DNA from 3 places in the Arthrobacter sp. Soil761 genome. Region 1 is predicted to be linked to each of the others. Evidence: riboswitches for the same ligand, from Rfam matches in the RefSeq annotation. Region 1 holds a riboswitch; each other region holds the start of a gene.
What was found. A riboswitch is a leader RNA that binds a small molecule or an ion and turns the genes downstream of it on or off. The one in region 1 is predicted to bind thiamine pyrophosphate.
Positions count from the first base shown of each region.

Region 2: linked by a shared signal. The riboswitch ahead of ASG79_RS13855 (ECF transporter S component) and the one ahead of thiO (glycine oxidase ThiO) in region 1 are both predicted to bind thiamine pyrophosphate.
Region 3: linked by a shared signal. The riboswitch ahead of thiD (bifunctional hydroxymethylpyrimidine kinase/phosphomethylpyrimidine kinase) and the one ahead of thiO (glycine oxidase ThiO) in region 1 are both predicted to bind thiamine pyrophosphate.

Region 1 covers NZ_LMSF01000032.1:37,273-43,599, reverse strand. The annotation lists gene ASG79_RS21690 (DEAD/DEAH box helicase) at 1-424, opposite strand, end outside; gene ASG79_RS21685 (RNB domain-containing ribonuclease) at 714-2,219, opposite strand; gene thiE (thiamine phosphate synthase) at 2,256-2,990, opposite strand; TPP riboswitch at 3,018-3,137, shown strand; gene thiO (glycine oxidase ThiO) at 3,130-4,431, shown strand; gene thiS (sulfur carrier protein ThiS) at 4,428-4,664, shown strand; gene ASG79_RS21665 (thiazole synthase) at 4,669-5,484, shown strand; gene ASG79_RS21660 (hypothetical protein) at 5,572-5,874, opposite strand; gene ASG79_RS21655 (DUF3107 domain-containing protein) at 5,896-6,120, opposite strand; gene ASG79_RS21650 (TetR/AcrR family transcriptional regulator) at 6,169-6,327, opposite strand, start outside.
Region 2 covers NZ_LMSF01000023.1:372,898-379,224, forward strand. The annotation lists gene ASG79_RS13850 (ABC transporter ATP-binding protein) at 1-1,377, opposite strand, end outside; gene ASG79_RS13855 (ECF transporter S component) at 1,377-2,000, opposite strand; TPP riboswitch at 2,067-2,207, opposite strand; gene ASG79_RS13860 (heme-degrading domain-containing protein) at 2,293-2,835, shown strand; gene ASG79_RS13865 (iron-containing redox enzyme family protein) at 2,996-4,048, shown strand; gene ASG79_RS13870 (CDGSH iron-sulfur domain-containing protein) at 4,104-4,319, shown strand; gene ASG79_RS13875 (DUF4235 domain-containing protein) at 4,439-4,702, shown strand; gene mnhG (monovalent cation/H(+) antiporter subunit G) at 4,712-5,116, opposite strand; gene ASG79_RS13885 (monovalent cation/H+ antiporter complex subunit F) at 5,106-5,381, opposite strand; gene ASG79_RS13890 (Na+/H+ antiporter subunit E) at 5,381-5,926, opposite strand; gene ASG79_RS13895 (Na+/H+ antiporter subunit D) at 5,923-6,327, opposite strand, start outside.
Region 3 covers NZ_LMSF01000012.1:512,290-518,616, reverse strand. The annotation lists gene ASG79_RS10520 (ribonuclease E/G) at 1-2,175, shown strand, start outside; TPP riboswitch at 2,325-2,422, shown strand; gene thiD (bifunctional hydroxymethylpyrimidine kinase/phosphomethylpyrimidine kinase) at 2,430-3,950, shown strand; gene rplU (50S ribosomal protein L21) at 4,214-4,522, shown strand; gene rpmA (50S ribosomal protein L27) at 4,584-4,847, shown strand; gene obgE (GTPase ObgE) at 4,967-6,327, shown strand, end outside.

The DNA.
Region 1 (6,327 bases):
GCTTCCGGGAAGCGGTCACCAGGTCACCAGCCACCTGCACCGCCAGTTCGCGGGTGGGGACGATGACCAGGGCCTGCGGGGCTCCCGGGACGGCCAGCTTGGCGTAGCCGGGGTCGTCCTGCCCGATGACCCGCTGCAGTGCGGGGATGCCGAAGCCCAGGGTCTTGCCGGTGCCTGTCTTGGCCTGGCCGATGATGTCGTGGCCGCCCAGCGCCACCGGAAGGGTCATGGCCTGGATGGGGAACGGGTGGGTGATCCCGGCGTCAGCCAGGGATTCCACGATGTCCTCGCGGACGTTGTAGTCGGCAAAGGACTTTTCCGCGATCTCGTGCGGGGTCTCGTCGGAGATGATGGTTTCTTCCGGCTCGATGGTTTCCGTGCCGGTCTCATCGCTCAGGAGCTGGTGGGTATGCAATTCACTCACGGGGGAGTTTCCTTATTCATTTGGGCAATGGCGCTGCCTGCTCAACGGGCCGGCCAGGACTGGCCGTTCCGGAGCACGCTCAGGCGCGCAAGCGATTCCAGTGGAAGCCGATCGCGGGCTATCTAATGCTGGCACTGGTGACCAACGGGCAAATCTCAAGATCGCGTAGGGGCGGGCTTGTTGGTTTCAAATCAAGGAAATCAACGACCGGGCATCCATTTCTACCCTCTCAGTCTAGCTGCAAGGTCGCAGAAACACGTTTCGGCCCGCCTGCCGCGGCCGCCGCCGCTTACGGGATGAGCTCGAAATGGATCTCGCGGGTGGTGATGTCCGAGGAAACCAGCCGGACCCGGACCTTGGTACCCGACTCCAGCCCGCCGGCGCACCGGGCAGTGACCGCGGGCTCGGCAATCTGGATAATGCCCGAACTTCCGCTGCCGTTTCCGTTCTTCCCGTTGCCGTTTTTCACCGTCCCGGTCCCGTTTCCATTCCCGTTTCCGTTTTGCGGCCGGGAGCCGGAAATCACGATCGCATCGAACTCCTGCCCGATGTGGTTCAGCAGCAGCGCGGCCTCAACGGTGTCCAGGGCCAGGCGTTCCATCCTGGACGCGAGCTGGTCCGATCCGGCCATGATGCCCGGCAGGAGCGGCAGGGCTTCCCGCGCCCAGTCCGGAACATCCCCGCCATTGCTGAGGGCCTCGCAGATCACCAGCACAAAGCGGTCCACCAGGCGGCGGAGCGGCGCGGTGGTGTGGGCATAGGCCGCGCCGATGGCAGACTGCACGCCGTCCTCGGGGACCGTTCCGTCAAAGGCGGTATAGGAGGCGCCCCGGAACAGCATGCCGGCGGAATGCATGATGGCCAGCTGGCGGGGATCGGTGGGATCCAGGGAACGCAGGTATTCGCCGTAGCTGACTTCACCGTCCCAGGGCCTGCCCAGCACCTCGGTCTGCAGCCGGAAATGCTTCAGCGACCGTTCGTCCGGGGCGGGCATGGTGCGCAGGATTCCCACCTTGCCCTCCAGCATGAGCTGCGCGGCGGCCATCCCGGTCATCAGGGAAATCTGCGCGTTCCAGTCCTCCACGGGAAGCTGCGGTACGGCAGCAATGCGGTAGCCGCCGTCGGGCAGTTGGACAATTTCCTGCTCGGGCATGTTGAGGCTGGCCCCGCCGCGTTCCCGCTCCAGGGCCACCCGCTTCAGGCCCACCTCGCGGAGGAGCCGCAGCACCGGCGAGGCCGTCCCGGCGTCGAGGTCTTCCTGCGCACCCTTGTAGCTGAGCTTGTCGCGGCTGCGGACCCGTGCCCGCCTGACGCCCACCGACACAACCGTTGCGTCGCCGTCGAGCGCGAAGTCCCATATGAAAGCCGAACAATCCTGGCCCGGCAGCAGGCTTCCTGCCCCCTCGCTGATCACTTCCGGGTGCAGCGGAATCCGACCGTCCGGAGCGTAGAACGTCTGGCCACGTCGCCGGGTCTCGGCGTCCAGGGGACCTCCCGGCGCAACAAACGCCGGCACATCGGCGATCGCGTACATTACCCGGTAGCCGTTCCCGTCCGGTTCGATGAACACCGCCTGGTCCAGGTCCGTGGAGGAGGCCGGATCGATGGTCACGAACTGGACGGCGGTCAGGTCGTAGGACGGAAGCTTCAGCGCTGCCACAGCGGCCCGGGCATCCGCCACTGCCTCAGCCGGGTACGGTCCCGGCAGTTCAAGTTCGGTGCGCAGCAGGCCCAACGCCTCTTCCAGGGCGTTCGTGTGGTCATGGACGTTTGGAGCCAGCCGATGATGTGACACAAAAGTCAGCGTAGCTCCAAGTCCGCCGATATGGCATCAGGCGGCGGCGGCGTCCAATGCGTCGAGGAGGGAGGCGGCAGCGGCGGCGGGATCGGAGGCCTCGGTGATGGCGCGCACCACCACGATCCTGCGCGCACCGGCTTCCGCCACCTGGTGGACGTTTCCGTGGTCAATGCCGCCAATGGCGAACCAGGGCACGGGGTCCGCCGCCTGCCGTGAGGCCTCGGCGGCATACTTCACCAGGTCAGTGCCCACGGCGGACCTGCCGGGTTTGGTGGGGGTTGCCCAGACCGGACCCACGCAGAAGTAGTCCAGCCCGGCTGGTCCGGCAGTTGCTGCCAGGGCGGCGTCCACCTGCCCGGTGGTGTGGCTGGAGAGCCCGATGGCGGCGTTGCCGTTGACCAGCGTGCGCGCCGCCGCCAGCGGCAGGTCCTTCTGGCCGATGTGGAACACCGGTGCCCCGGAGAGGACGGCGATGTCCGCACGGTCATTGACCGCCCACAGCTTTCCGTGCCGTACCGCGGATTCCTTCAGCACCGCCAGGAGGTCCAGTTCCTCGGCCGCCTCGATGGTCTTGTCGCGCAGCTGGATGATGTCCACGCCACCGGCGAACGCGGCGTCAACGAACTCCGCGAAGTCGCCGCGGTCCCGGCGCGCATCGGTGCAGAGGTACAGGCGGGCTGCCTTCAGGGCGTCGTTGTCCCGTGAATTGACGACTTCGGTGGCTGGAGCGTGGTGGCCGGCGGGAAAGGAAGGGGTGGACACATTCATGCGTGCAAGCCTAGTTCCTCTAAACTGGGCTGGTACTGCGGGAGCCCGCGGCGGCTGTCACAAAGCGCCGGGCTGAGAGGGCGTCAGAGCCGACCGCTTGACCTGATCCGGTTAATGCCGGCGTAGGGAAGGAACCCACATGCGTACCCCCTTCACCCATCACCCCGGGTCCGCCCGCAGCTCCATTCCCTCCACCCTCCGGGCCGACGTTGCCGTCATCGGCGGGGGAGTGGTGGGGCACGGCATTGCCTGGGAGGCGCAGCGTTCAGGGCGCTCGGTGGTCCTCATTGATGACGCGCCCGGTACCGGCGCCAGCTGGGCGGCGGCCGGCATGCTGGCTCCCGTCAGCGAACTGCATTACCAGGAGGAAGAGCTCCTGGAACTGATGCTTGACGCATCATCGCGCTGGCCCGGGTTCGCCGCCGGGCTGGGCAGGGCAACGGGCGCGGATTCCGGATACCTGACGACGCCGACCCTCGCCGTGGGTGCCGACGCGGCCGACCGCCGGGCGCTGATGGACCTGCGCACAGTCCAGCAGGCCAACGGGCTGGCGGTGGAACCCCTGACCGTGCGGGAGGCCCGGAAGCGTGAGCCGCTGCTCAGCCCGGCCATTGCGTGCGCACTTGATACCCCGGCGGACCACCAGGTGGATCCCCGGCGCCTGGTGGCCGCCTTGCGGCTGGCCCTGGCCGGCGCAGCGCAGGAGCAGCCCCAGCTGGCGGTTGCCGGGGCAGTGGAAGGTTTTGCCGTGCCGGAGCGGGCAGCCGGGCTGCTGTGGGAGGGCGGAACGGTTTCCGGGGTCCGCCTGGCCGGGGGCGGCACGGTGCTGGCAACGGAGACCGTGGTGGCCAATGGCCTGCAGGCGGGGGCGCTTGACGGCCTGCCGGACGGCCTTGAGCTGCCGCTGCGGCCCGTGCACGGGGATATCCTGCGCCTTGCCGTTCCCCGCCACCTTCAGCCCTTGGTGACGTCAACGGTGCGCGGCCTGGTCCACGGCATCCCCGTGTACATCGTTCCCAGGCAGGACGGGACCGTGGTGATCGGAGCCACGCAGCGGGAGGATGCCCTCTCCGATGCCGTGAGTGCCGGCGGTGTCTACCAGCTGCTGCGGGATGCGCAGGCTCTGGTGCCCGCCGTCGCTGAACTCGAACTCATGGAATGCACCGCCCGCGCCCGCCCCGGTACCCCTGACAACGCGCCGCTCCTGGGCCGGGTGCCGGCCGCTCCGGGCGCCGGGGGAGGACAGGCCGGGCACGTCCCCGGACTCATCATCGCCGCCGGGTTCTTCCGGCACGGAGTCCTGCTCACTCCCGCCGCGGCGGCCATCTGCAGGGAACTGCTGGACGGCAGGGCCGATCCCCGCTGGGGACCCTTCAGCCCGGACCGGTTTTCCAGGCCGGCAACGGCAGCAACAAGCCCCCACATCAAGGAGACTGCGTGAACATCACCCTTAACGGAAACCCGCACACGGTGGCCGACGGAGCTTCGATCACCACGCTGGTCAGCGAGGTCACCGGACGCCCGCTGGCGGACAACGGACAGGCGACCGACGGCGGGAAACTCGGCGTCGCCGTCGCGCACAATGCCCAGGTGGTGCCGCGCAGCCAATGGTTCGCCACCGCGCTCGCCGACGGCGACGACATCGAACTTGTTACAGCAGTACAGGGAGGCTGACGCCATGACCGAAACCAGCACCATCAACCCTGCAGGAAACGCCGGTGCCGGCGACGCCCTGGTGATCGACGGCGTCGCGCTGGGTTCCAGGCTCATCATGGGCACCGGGGGAGCGCCCAGCCTCGATGGCCTGGGCGCGGCGCTCCTTGCCTCCGGCACCGCGCTGACCACCGTGGCCATGCGGCGCTACTCCACGGCTGAAACCGGCTCGCTGTTCCAGCTGCTGGTGGATCATGGAATCCGGGTCCTGCCCAATACGGCCGGCTGCTTCACGGCCAGGGACGCGGTCCTTACCGCGGAACTGGCCCGGGAGGCCCTGGAAACAGACTGGGTGAAACTGGAGGTCATCGCCGATGAACAAACCCTCCTGCCGGACGCCGTGGAACTGGTCGAGGCCACCGAGCAACTGGTCAACCGCGGCTTCAAGGTCTTCGCCTACACCAACGACGATCCCGTGCTGGCCCTGCGGCTGGAGAACCTTGGAGCCACCGCCGTCATGCCGCTGGGTGCCCCGATCGGCACCGGCCTGGGGATCCTGAACCCGCACAACATTGAGCTCATCGTTTCCCGGGCCTCCGTGCCCGTGGTCCTGGATGCCGGCATCGGCACGGCATCCGACGCCTCCCTTGCCATGGAGCTGGGCTGCGACGCCGTGCTGCTGGCCACGGCCGTGACCCGCGCCCAGAACCCCACGCTCATGGGAGAAGCCTTCAAGCACGCGGTGATCGCGGGCAGGATGGCCCGGGCGGCCGGGCGCATCCCGCGCCGGGAGCATGCCCTCGCCTCATCCGCCATGGAAGGCCGGGCCGAGTTCCTCTAGGCATCGGCCATTCACTTAAATGGCTGTGGCCACCACCCGCCTGGGTGGTGGCCACAGCCATATGCCTGGGAGCCTGCCAGCGACGGCTCAGCGCCGCAGGATCGCAGTGAGCCGTTCCGCATCATGGCGCGCCCGCGTACGGCCAAAATAGGCGACGGCGGCGATGGCGGCAGCAATGCCCAGAACGATGGGCAGGACCCAGGGAAGCCAGGTCAGCCCGGGCAGGTAGCCGAAACCGGCCGCCATCAGAATGATCCACACCAGCGCCGCAGCACCCGCGGCGACGCCGGCCGGAAGCGCCGCACCGTACTTGGCGTGCCGCTTGTCATTGGCCCAGACGACGAAGCCGCCGGCGACAGTGGCCAGCACCACGATGGACAGCGAAAGCATGGATCTCCTTGGAACCGGGGACTAGAACTGGCCGAAACCTACGCGCCGAACCTCTTCGGCACCGATTTCCACATAGGCAAGAGCGTTGCCCGGAACAATGATCAGGCGTCCTTTTTCATCCTTCAGGCGAAGTTCGTTGCCTCCGGTGATGGCTTCGCCAACAACCTTGGCCACAGTCTCCGCGTCCTGGTCCGATTCCAGCACGATCTCGCGGCCAACGTTTTGAACGCCGATCTTAATTTCCAAGGGGGCCTCCCAGCCTGTGAAGTTCGTCGATGATGTCTTATTTGTAGTCTAGGACTCTTTGGGGAAGCGAGAGATTCCGCGCCAAGCTAAACGGTAGATGAGGTCACTGGCCACGTTGAGGTCCAGGTTGCCGTCCGTTTCCAGCCAGTACCGCGCGCTGACCTGCGCCATTCCGGCCAGTCCGCGGCCAAGGAGTTCGGCCTCGAG
Region 2 (6,327 bases), on a different contig from region 1:
CAGGACCAGGACCTGCGGGCTGGCGGCAAGGACGGTGGCCACGGACAGCCGCCGCTTCTCGCCACCGGAGAGCGTGTAGGGGTTGGCGTCCACCAGCGCGGTGAGCCGCAGCCGCTCCAGCAGTTCGTCCACCCGATCCCCGCCGTGGCCCAGGTGCCGGGGGCCGAACAGCAGTTCGTCAAGCACCTTGCCGGTCACGAACTGGTGCTCCGGCTCCTGGAACACCGTCCCCACTCGGGAAATCAGCTGATCCGCCTTCCACCGGTACGGGTCAATGCCGGCACCGCGGCTCAGGTCCATGGTGGCGGAGACCTTTCCGGACACCGGTTCCAGCAGCCCTGCCAGGGTCAGGGCGAAAGTGGACTTACCGGCGCCGTTGGGACCCGTCACGGCGAGCGCCTGCCCGGCGCGCACCTGCGCGGCCAGGCCTTCCTGGACCGGTGACGGCGGAATCTTCCTTAAGCCCTTGCGTCGGGGACGTTCGCGGGCGACTCCCAACTGTTCGGCCGCGAGCAGGAGGTTTCCCGTGCCGGGGGCCGGGACCACCGCCCGGGCACGGGTTGCCGGGACGTAGCCGGGGACCCACACACCGGCGGCGGCCAGCATGGCCCGCGCCTCCGTGAGCACCTGGTCCGGCGGCCCGTCCAGGAGTACGGCAGGATCCGCGGCGGAGCCCGGCTGCAGGACCACGATCCGGTCCACCAGGTCCTTCCACACGGACACCCGGTGCTCCACCACCACCAGCGTGGCCCCGGTCTTGTCCAGGCACCGCGCCACGGCATCGCGGACCTCCAACACGCCGTCCGGGTCCAGGTTGGCGGTTGGCTCATCCAGGAGGATCAGGCCCGGGCGCATGGCCAGGATGCCGGCCAGCGCCAGGCGCTGCTTTTGCCCGCCGGACAGGGCCGACGTCGGGTGGTCCAGCGGCAGGTGGGACAGTCCGACGTCGGCAAGCGCCTCGTGCACGCGCGCCCAGATTGCTTCCCGTGGGACGGCAAGGTTTTCGGCACCGAAGGCGACGTCGTCCCCCACCCGCGACAGGACCACCTGCGTCTCGGGGTCCTGCTGCATAAGTCCGGCGCGCCCGCGCTGGGCGCGGGGCACGGCGCCGTCAACCAGCAGCGAACCCGACTCGTCGGCGTCCCCCGCCTCGCCGCCGTCGTCGTTAATGTCCCCCAGCACCCCTGCGAGCGCATGCAGGAGCGTGGACTTCCCGGCACCCGAGGGGCCGAGCAGGAGCACCCGCTCCCCCGGGCTGATGTCCAGGTCAAGCGCGTGGACGGCAGGCTTGGCCCTGCCGGCATGCCGCCACCCCCAGCCCCGGGCTGTGACGGCGGCAGGGCGGACGGTGCCGCCGTCACGCTGGGCTGGTGCCATCAGGAGAAGACAGGCTCCGTGGCGGCCTTGCGCGAAGCGAAGGAGCTCAGCACGCCCGTACGCGCCAGGCCGCGCGTGGCCAGCCAGGACAGGGCGCCGGCGAGAATGGCGCCGGAGAGGGTGGTCAGCACGATGTACGCCAGCTTGTCCGCACCGGAGTAGGCGATGTTCCAGCCCCACGGTGCGAACGAGTCATTCAGTCCGCAGAAGAATCCAGCCGCGGCGCCTGCCAGCAGGGAGACGGGCAGGTTGAACTTGCGGTAGACGAAGATGGCGAAGATGATTTCCGCGCCGAGGCCCTGGATGAAGCCGGAGAAGAGGACCGAGGCACCGTACTGGGAACCCATGAGGAGTTCCCCGGTGGCGGCCACGGTTTCACAGAACAGGGCGGCTCCGGGCTTGCGGATGATGAGCATTCCCAGCACGCCGGGAATCATCCAGCCGCCCGCCAGCAGCCCGGTCAGGGGCGGGTAGGCGGCATTCATGGGGGCAGAAAGCGCGGCTGCTCCCTGGTCCCACGCCCAGAAAATGACGCCGCCCGCGATGGCCACCAGCGCGGCGACCACGATGTCCACGACGCGCCAGGACTTACTGGTGGTCTTCTTGATTGCTGCAGTACTCATGTGATCCTCCTGGGAAACAGGAGGGGAAAGTGGACCCGGCTGACGGCTGTTGCCGTGCAGCCGCGGCACTTTGAGAACTCGACTCCCTTGCGCCGGTACTAACCGGATCAGGTTCGAGGGTCTGCGGCTGTCCGCACTCTCAGCGCCCACCTGCGGTGCCCGGCTTGTGCCAGGATGTCCGACGGCGGCGCTCCCCTGTCGTTATTAGTGGTGCTTTTGGATGGGTAAGGCTTTTTGAACTGCCCTTCCGGGCGTGGTCAAGTTTACACCTGGCGGGGGTAGATTGAGGGCCATGAGCGCCATTCCACCGGATGTGACCGGATTCGATCCTGATTCCGCCGACGCCCAGCTGGAGGGGTCACTGGAAGCGTCGATCGCCCGCATCGAGGCGGAGGTCCGGGAGCTCCAGTTCCCCGGCTTTTCGCTGGATGACGCGTTGAACCTGGGCCTGCTCCTGGTGGAGCTGGGCAAGGAGCGGTCCCTTCCCATCGCCATCGACATCACCAAGGGCGAGCAGGTCCTGTTCCACGTCGCGCTCCCGGGCGCCACGCCGGACAACGGGCACTGGATCCGCGCCAAGCAGCGCACTGCCGCCCGGTACGAGGTGCCGTCACTTTTGGTGGGGCTTCGCGGCCGGCTGGGCGGCGGCCGGATCGAGGACAACGCCTGGTTCGATCAATCCCGGTATGCAGCCCATGGCGGCGCCTTTCCGATCTACGTCACCGGCGTGGGCGCCGTGGCCACGGTGACCGTCTCCGGGTTGCCGCAGCTGCAGGACCATGACCTGGTGGTTGAGGCGCTGCGCGACATCCTGGGGTCGTCGCTGCGGGATTAGGCGCCGGTTGACCTGCCGCCAACAGGAAGCCTGCTTAGCTTTTATTAGTAATCATGCTTACTATATTGGTTCCCGGGTTTCGAGGAGGACAGGGCATGGGAGTCACCATGGGCGGTCCCGCGTTCGTTCCCGTCACCAGCGCGGCAGACCAAGGAGCACCATGAGAATCCCGGAATCCAGAGGCCCCCTCAGCAACGCCCTGTTCGCACTCCTTGCGCAGGCTCCGGCCGAAGCCGGGACGGGGCTGGACGGGCTGTACCACCTCGCGGCACGGCAGGTGGCCGGCACTAATGACATCATCGGCGACGAGGACATCCAGCTGGCCCTCTTCTGCCTCTACGAGCTCCACTATTCCGGCCTGGCCGGCGTCTCCGACAACTGGGAGTGGGAGCCGGCGTTAATCCGGGTCCGGCAGCTGGTCGAGGCACCGTTTGAGGCAGCCCTCCGTGCTGCCGCGCACCAGGCCGCCGCAGACTTCGAACTGCCTGCCGGTGCCCTGACCAGCGACCAGGTCGCCGACGTCCTGTTCGGCCTCGCAGCCACGGACACCGGGCCCAGCGTCTCCCGCTACGTCGCCAGGAGGGCGGGCCTGGACCAGCTCCGGGAGTTCCTGATCCACAAGTCGATGTACCAGCTGAAGGAAGCCGACCCGCATACATGGGCCATTCCGCGGCTCAGCGGACGGCCCAAGGCGGCCCTGGTGGAAATCCAGGCGGATGAATACGGCGGCGGCCGCCCCGAGCGCATGCACAGCGCGCTGTTCGCCCGGACCATGCGCGGTTTGGGCCTCGACGTCAGCTACGGCGCGTACGTGGATGCCGTCCCCGCCGTCTCCCTCGCGTCCGTCAACCTCATGTCGCTGTGCGGCCTGAACCGGCGGCTCCGGGGTGCCATCACCGGCCACCTGGCGATCTACGAGATGACCTCCTCCCAGCCCAACCGGTTCTACGGCAACGGATTCCGCCGGCACGGTTTCGGCGCGGACATCACCCACTACTTCGATGAGCATGTGGAGGCCGACGCCGTCCACGAGCAGATCGCAGGCCGGGACCTCGCCGGCGGCCTCGTCGAAGCCGAGCCGGAACTCCTCGCGGACGTCCTGTTTGGGGCCACTGCCGCCATGGCCCTCGACGGCCGGCTGTCCGCCCATCTGATGTCCTCATGGGAAGCCGGGGCATCATCGCTGCGGGCGGCCGTACCGGCGGCAGCATGACTACGACGAAAGCGGTGCAGGCATGAAACCCGGACAGCATGGAACAGGATCGGACATGGACCACGAATCCGCCGCGGGCTCCATCGTGGTCTGCCCGGACGGGCCCCTGATCGTCAGGGGTGATTTCGAGATCGTCACCCCATCCGGGGACGCGGTGCCCCGCGACCGCAGGACAGTTGCGTTGTGCCGCTGCGGCGCCTCGGCCATCAAGCCCTACTGCGACGGCACGCACAAGATGATCAAGTTCCGCACCGAGCCGCCCGCGAAGTAGTCCAACAAGCCATTTAGTCCAACAACCTGCCTGCAGCACGCCACGGCCTTGCCCGGACCGGCACGGGCGTACGGCTAGGCTGGAGGCAGTCCGTTTTCCGCCCGCAAGGAGTAATAGGAATGAACCTTTTCATCAAGCTGCTCGGAACCGGGGTGAGCCTCGGCGCAGGCCTGGCCGGCACCAAGCTGGTCAACACCATCTGGGAGAAGACCACCGGGCAGAAAGCCCCCACCGGCAAGAACGAGGATGTCCCCACCAGCCTGCGTTCGGCGTTGACCTTCGCGCTGATCTCGGCGTCGGTCAGCGCCATCATCCAGGTCCTGGCCAACCGCGGCACCCAGCGCGCCATCACCCGCTTCGCCAAGTCGCAGGACATCGTCTAGCTCCCGGCATTACCCGCCGCCGTCGGGGCTGTCTTTCCGGGCAGCCTCGGCGGCGGCTTTTTGCACCACGGCCTCCAGCTCGTCGGCCGTGAGCAGCTCCCGGTGCAGGTGCTTGGTGCGGTACCCCGCGCGGCCCACCATGTGCGCGGACACCGGTACGGTGAGCAGCTGGAAGATCCAGGCAACCACCAGGACAGGCCATACCCACCATGTCCGCATCTGCAGTCCAATAGCCGCCAGCAGCAGGAACAGGCCCAGGACCTGCGGTTTGGTGGCCGCGTGCATGCGGCTCAGCAGGTCGGGGAAGCGGAGCAGGCCGATGGCGGCGCCCAGGGACATGAGCGCCCCCACCACCATGAATACTGCCGAGACGGCGTCGATCCAGCCGTCGGGACCGGACAAGTCAGGATTCATCGGGCTTCACCCTTCGGTCCGCCACAAAACGGGCCACGGTGACGGACCCGATGAAGCCGATGATGGAAATGGCCACCACCGGCATGAGGTTGTTCAGGTGCCGGTTCACGGCCATGTCGATGCACAGGGCTCCGGCCAGGATGGCCAGGAGGACGTCGGCCGCCAGCACCCGGTCCAGCAATGACGGGCCGCGGGCGATCCGCATGATGGCACCGGCCGCAGCAAGCGAGAAGATGACGGCTGTAACAGCCAGGACAACATGCATCACGTGGCGGCCTCCATTCGGACGGCTTCGAGTTCCTCCGGGCTGCCCATGATGCGGATCAGGCCGGCCTCGATGGACCGGACTTCGTTCCGCAGGCCCTCCACGTCCTGCTTGGAGGCGATGTTGAGCGCGTGCAGGTAGAGGGTGGATGTGGAGCGGTCCACCTCGACCACCAGGGACCCCGGGATCAGGGAGATCACGTGGCCGGTGGCGGTGACGATCAGGTCCTGGTGGCTGCGCAGCCTCACCGCAACGACGGCGTTGGTCACCTTGGGGCCGCGGACCGTGGCCAGGTACAGCACCTGGGCGCTGGCCACCACCACTTTGCCCACGAAGGCAAGCGCGAAGGGAACCGCGTAAAGGATGTTGAACCGGCCGCTGAGCTCCACCGGCGGAAGGTAGAACAACCGGGCCACGCCCACTGCCAGCAGGGCACCGAAGAGGAGGTTCCCGGGGCTGAAGTCCTGCCACAGGGCGCCCCAGACAATCACCAGCCAGACCAGGAGAGGCAGTTCCTGGCGCAGGGAGATGCGTTTGCGGCTCATCGCATACCTCCCACGGCAGGCGTGGCGGGAACCGGGACATCAGGGCCCAGGACTGACTGGATGTACGGGGTCCGGTCCAGCATGTCCCGCGCTGCCCGGTCCGAGAGCCCGAACAGCGGCCCGGCAAAGACGGTCAGGGCAACGCCCAGCGCCACCAGGCCCAGGGTGGGGCCCACCATGGTGCGCGGCAGGAGGGTCACGGTGTTCAGCTTGGCGCCCGGTCCCGACACCCGGGCCGGGCTGGCAAGGAGCACCGGATCCGGATGCTCAGCGTCGGTGGGTCTGCGCCAGAACGCACGGTTCCAGACCCTGGCAACGGCCAGCAGGGTCAGGAGGCTCGTCACCACCCCGCCGATCACCAGGGCGTAGGCCAGTGGCGTGCCCAGCTCAACGCCGGCCTG
Region 3 (6,327 bases), on a different contig from region 1:
CGGCAGATGATCGTCCGCCAGCGCGACGACAGAATCCAGATCGCCGTCCTTGAAGACGGTGTCCTGGCCGAGCATTTCGTATCCAAGACCCAGCAGGACTCGCTCATCGGCAACGTCTACCTGGGCAAGGTCCAGAACGTGCTGCCGTCAATGGAAGCTGCGTTCGTGGACATCGGGCGTGGCCGCAACGCCGTGCTGTACGCCGGTGAGGTCAACTGGGAAGCCGTCAACCTCGAAGGCAAGCAGCGCCGCATCGAGAACGCGCTCAAATCCGGCGACACCGTCCTGGTCCAGGTGACCAAGGATCCCGTCGGCCACAAGGGCGCCCGGCTGACCAGCCAGATCTCCCTTCCCGGCCGCTACCTGGTCTACGTGCCCGGCGGCTCCATGACCGGCATCTCCCGCAAGCTGCCCGACGTCGAACGCAACCGCCTCAAGCGCATCCTCAAGGACCGCCTGCCCGAGCACGCCGGCGTCATCGTCCGGACCGCCGCGGAAGGTGCCTCGGAAGAGGAACTGACGCACGACATCAACCGCCTGCGCGCCCAGTGGGAAGGCATCGAAAGCCAGTCCCAGTCCACCAAGATCCTGGCCCCGGAGCTGCTGTACGGCGAACCGGACCTGACCATCAAGGTGGTCCGGGACGTCTTCAACGAGGACTTCTCCAAACTGATCGTCTCCGGTGAGGAGGCCTGGGACACCATCGAGGCCTACGTCACGTACGTGGCGCCGGACCTGGTGGGCCGCCTCGAGAAGTGGACCAAGGACCAGGACATCTTCTCCGCCTGGCGCATCGACGAGCAGATCCACAAGGCCCTTGAGCGGAAGGTGTTCCTGCCCTCCGGCGGCTCCCTGGTCATCGACCGCACCGAGGCCATGACCGTGGTGGACGTCAACACCGGCAAGTTCACCGGCAGCGGCGGCAACCTCGAGGAAACCGTCACCAAGAACAACCTGGAAGCTGCCGAGGAAGTGGTGCGCCAGCTGCGGCTGCGCGACATCGGCGGCATCATCGTGATCGACTTCATCGACATGGTGCTCGAATCCAACCGCGACCTGGTCCTGCGCCGCCTGGTGGAATGCCTGGGCCGCGACCGGACCAAGCACCAGGTTGCCGAGGTCACGTCGCTGGGCCTGGTCCAGATGACCCGCAAGCGCATGGGGACGGGCCTGCTGGAAGTCTTCGGCGAGCAGTGTGAGGCCTGCGCCGGCCGGGGCGTAGTGACGCACGACGATCCCGTGGAGCACCGCCGCGCCAACATTGTGGCGGCCGAGCACCACGTCCAGCGCGCCGACAGCCGCCCCGAAGCCCGCGGGGAAGCCCACCGCCCCGAAGGGCAGCGGGCCGATGGCGGCCAGCCCGGAGTCCGTCCCGAGCGCAAACGGCGGCGGGGACGCGGCGGCCAGCAGCCCGAGGCTGCCCCGGCGCCTGCTGTCCACGTCCACACCGTCCTTCCGGACCCCACAGACGCAGAGCGGCACGCAAAGGCAGAGGCCACCCGGCTTGCCCTGGCGAACATCGCGGCTGCCGCCCATGCGGCCCACCTGCATGACGATGAGGTGGCAGCCACCCGGCAGGCACCGTCCGCCGAGCCTGCGCAGGCCCCTATTGAAGAGAAGCACGACGCCGATGGCCCGGCACGCCCCGCAGCTGTCCTGACCTTCGGCGGCGAGGAAGTCCCGCTTCCCTTCGTGGAGCACGCTGAGGACCAGCATCCCAGGCCCGCCCTCACGCTGGACCGGCTCGCGGAAGCCTTTGCCCACCTCGGCCAGCCGGCTTCCCCCGTGGAGAACGCGCCCGCCAAGGCCGCAGACACGGTGAAGCCGGCCGAACAGTCAGCGCCCAAACAGTCGGTGCCCGAACAGCAGCCCGGCGGGGGAGCGGAGGCGCGTGCCGCCGTGGAAGCTCCGGCGGAAAAGGACTACTCCGACCACACGCTGGAGCAGTCCCGGCAACGCAGGCCGCGGCGCCACCGCGCTGCCAGCCGTGCCCAGGGTGCCGCAAATGAAACCGTTGTCCAGCACCACGAGAACGTCCAGGCGACAGGCGCGGGGCACTCGCACGCAGCCAAGGCCCCGGACACCGCCAAAGCACAGCCCGCTGCGGCGGAGCCCGGCAAGCCGGCAGGGGAACCGATCATCCTCGGCGTCGGCGTCCCCGCCTCGGAGCTCTAAGCCAGGGCGCAGCCAACGCGCCACCCAGGAAGTCCCCGTCGTGCGGACTGTTCCCCCATGAATCCAGGGGGAACAGTCCACGGGCGGGGACTTCCTGCATGCGCGGGTGCTGTCACCTTTCCGCCGGGTACGCCCCAGCGGCTACTCTGGAACCCGACACGGGGTGCCGCGCAGAAGGCCGGCTGAGATCCACACCCGTTGAACCTGTCCGGCTAGTACCGGCGAAGGGATGTCTGTTGTCTTCGACCCTCTCCATGCCCCTGCCCACAGCGTCCGGCGTGGCCCCCGCGCTGCCTGGGGGCCGCGATGTCCCGCGCGTCCTCTCCATTGCAGGCTCCGACCCGTCCGGCGGGGCCGGGATCCAGGCGGACCTCAAAAGCATTGCCGCCCATGGCGGATACGGCATGGCCGCGATCACGGCACTCACGGCGCAAAACACCCGGGGCGTGCAGTCCGTCCACGTCCCGCCGGCCGGCTTCCTGGCCCAGCAGCTGGACGCGGTCAGTGACGACATCAGCATCGACGCCGTCAAGATCGGCATGCTGGGCGACGAGTCGGTGATCCGCACTGTCCGCCAGTGGCTCGGAAAGGCCCGTCCCGCCGTCGTGGTCCTGGACCCCGTCATGGTGGCCACCAGCGGCGACAGGCTGCTGAAGGAATCCGCCGAAGCCGCGCTCCGGGAACTGCTGCCCCTTGCCCACCTCATCACCCCCAACCTTCCCGAGCTCGCGCTGCTGCTGGGCACGGAGCCGGCGAAGGACTGGGACACCGCGCTGGACCAGGGCAGGCGCCTGGCGGAAGCCACCGGAGCCACCGTGCTGGTCAAGGGTGGCCACCTTTCAGGCCTCGACTGCCCGGATGCGCTGGTCAACACTTCGGGCCTCCTGGGGCCGGACGTGGTGGAAGTGCAGGGGAAGCGGGTTTCCACGCGGAACAGCCACGGGACGGGCTGTTCCCTGTCCTCTGCCATGGCAACAGTCCAGGCCCGTTTGGGCAATTGGGAGGCATCACTGCGAACGGTCAAGCCCTGGCTGGCCGGCGCACTTGAGAACTCCGGCCAATTGGAGGTGGGCCAGGGGAACGGCCCCGTACACCACTTCCACCACGTGCGGCCGGTCCTGGAGGAGGGCGGCTTCGCGGCCCGGTTGTGGTCGGAAGCCCAACAGGACCTGGCGGACATCTACGCACTGGACTTCATCCACGGCCTGGCGTCCGGAGACCTTCCGGAGAAGGACTTTGCCTACTACCTGGCGCAGGATGCCCTCTACCTGAACGGCTACTCCAGGGTGCTGGCACGGGCCAGCGCGCTGGCCCCCTCGGAGGCCGAGCAGCTTTTCTGGGCCGGATCCGCGCAGCAGTGCCTTGAGGTGGAATCGGAACTCCACCGCTCGTGGCTCAGCACCCGCCCGGCCCCGAAGGGCCTGGGCCCCGTCACCAAGTCATACGTGGACCACCTCACGGCAGCGTCGGCGTCGGGCAGCTATGCCGTCCTCGCCGCCGCCGTGCTTCCCTGCTTCTGGCTCTACGCCGAAGTCGGCGGGAAGCTCCACGCCCGGTTCCTGGCCTCGGGCGAACCGGACGGCCATGCCTACGCGGCCTGGCTCCGGACGTACGCCGACGAGGGCTTCGCCGAAGCAACCCGCAAAGCCATCGCCATCGTGGATGCAGCCGGACGGACCGCGCCGGACCATGAGAGGGCGGCGATGGTGACGGCGTTCAAGCAGTCCTGCCGCCTGGAAGTGGAGTTCTTCGACGCGCCGAGGCTGCATTCCTGACCCCCGCGGGCCGGGCCCGGCTATGATGGTGGAGCACGGTTGCGGCGGTTCCTGCCGGGCTGTGGTTACTACCACAGCCGGCCCGCCTGAACCAGCCTCATTTGCGGCCGAAGATGGATTTAGCGTATTCTTGATCTTCGGTGCTTACGCCAACACTTGGGTTACGACCCCACGGCGTTGAGGCACAGCGAGAAACCAAGCTTTTAGCAAGTCGGTTCCGCACGCAAATTTTGTAATAAACGTCGAGAGAAGTGAGTTCCCAAGTGGTGTACGCGATTGTCCGCGCAGGCGGCCGCCAAGAGAAGGTTTCCGTTGGAGACTTCGTTACCCTGAACCGCGTCGCCGGTGGAGCCGGCAGCACCATTGAGCTGCCCGCACTGCTCCTGGTTGATGGTGACAAGGTCACCTCCGCCGCCGCTGACCTGGCCAAGGTAACTGTTACGGCTGAAATCCTCCAGGACCTGCGTGGTCCTAAGATTGTCATCCAGAAGTTCAAGAACAAGACCGGCTACAAGAAGCGCCAGGGTCACCGCCAGGAACTGACCAAGGTCAAGATCACCGGCATCAAGTAACCACCGGTTACTGTTCAGGCATTTCAACAGATTCCCCAGAATTTAGAGGCAGGCATTTCAGATGGCACATAAAAAGGGCGCGAGCTCCACTCGCAACGGTCGCGATTCCAACGCTCAGTACCTCGGCGTCAAGCGCTTCGGCGGCCAGGTTGTTTCGGCCGGCGAGATCATCGTCCGCCAGCGTGGCACCCACTTCCACCCGGGCGCCGGCGTTGGCCGTGGCGGCGACGACACCCTGTTCGCCCTGACCCCGGGCGCCGTTGAATTCGGCACCCGCCGCGGTCGTCGCGTAGTCAACATCGTTGCTGCTGCAGCTGCAGAGTAACAACAAGTTCTGAAACGGTGGAGCGGGCCTGAGGGTCCGCTCCACTGTTCTTTTAACCGCATTACAATCGATGTGGCGTCCCCTGGGCCGCCAGGTAAACAGTTTCTGAGGAGATCCACGTGGCCAGCTTTGTAGACCGGGTAGTACTGCACGTATCCGGCGGTACCGGCGGCCATGGGTGCGTCTCCGTCCACCGCGAGAAGTTCAAGCCGCTGGGCGGACCCGACGGCGGCAACGGGGGCAACGGCGGCGACGTGATCCTCCGCGTCGACCACCAGACCACCACGCTTCTTGACTACCACCACGCACCGCACCGGCACGCCAGCAACGGCGGCCCCGGCATGGGTGACTGGCGCGGCGGCAAAAACGGTGAAACCCTCATCCTGCCCGTCCCGGACGGCACCGTGGTGAAGTCCAAGGACGGCACCGTCCTGGCTGACCTCGTCGGCGAGGGCACCGAGTACGTGGCCGCCGCAGGCGGCATTGGCGGACTCGGCAACGCCGCCCTGTCCTCGCAAAAGCGCCGCGCCCCCGGCTTTGCGCTGCTGGGCATCGAAGGCGAGTCCCGCGACATCGTCCTGGAACTGAAGTCCATCGCCGACATCGCGCTGGTGGGTTTCCCGTCGGCCGGCAAGTCCAGCCTCATCGCGGCGATGTCCGCGGCCCGGCCCAAGATCGCTGACTACCCGTTCACCACGCTGGTTCCCAACCTCGGCGTCGTGCAGGCCGGAGACGTGCGGTTCACCATCGCCGACGTACCCGGGCTCATCGAAGGTGCCAGCGAGGGACGCGGCCTGGGCCACCACTTCCTGCGGCACGTGGAGCGCTGCGCAGCCCTGGTGCACGTGCTGGACTGCGGCACGCTGGAATCGGAGCGCGACCCGTTGTCGGACCTCGCCATCATCGAGGGCGAGCTGGAGAAGTACGCCGTCGACATGAGCTACGCAGGCCAGGACGGCGAAGTGGTACCCCTGAACCACCGCCCCCGGCTGGTGGCCCTGAACAAGGTAGACCTGCCCGACGGCAAGGACATGGCCGAATTCGTGCGTCCGGAACTCGAATCCCGCGGCTACCGCGTGTTCGAGGTGTCCGCCACCAGCCATGAGGGCCTGCGCCAGCTGGGCTTCGCCATGGCGGAGATCGTCAAGGCGGCCCGCGACGCCGTCGCTGCGGCACCGCCCAAGGTCCAGCCCGCCGTACTGCGTCCCCGCGCCGTCAACGAGGCCGGCTTCAAGATCCGGCGCGAGGAAAAGAACCTGGAGCCGCTGTTCCGCGTCCTCGGCGAAAAGCCCGAACGCTGGGTCAAGCAGACCGACTTCACCAACGAGGAAGCCATCGGCTACCTTGCGGACCGGCTCGCCAAGCTCGGCGTGGAGACTGAACTGTTCAAGCAGGGCGCCAAGCCGGGCGACACCGTGGTCATCGGCGGGGACGACGGTGTCGTCTTCGACTGGGAGCCCACCATGATGGCAGGGGCCGA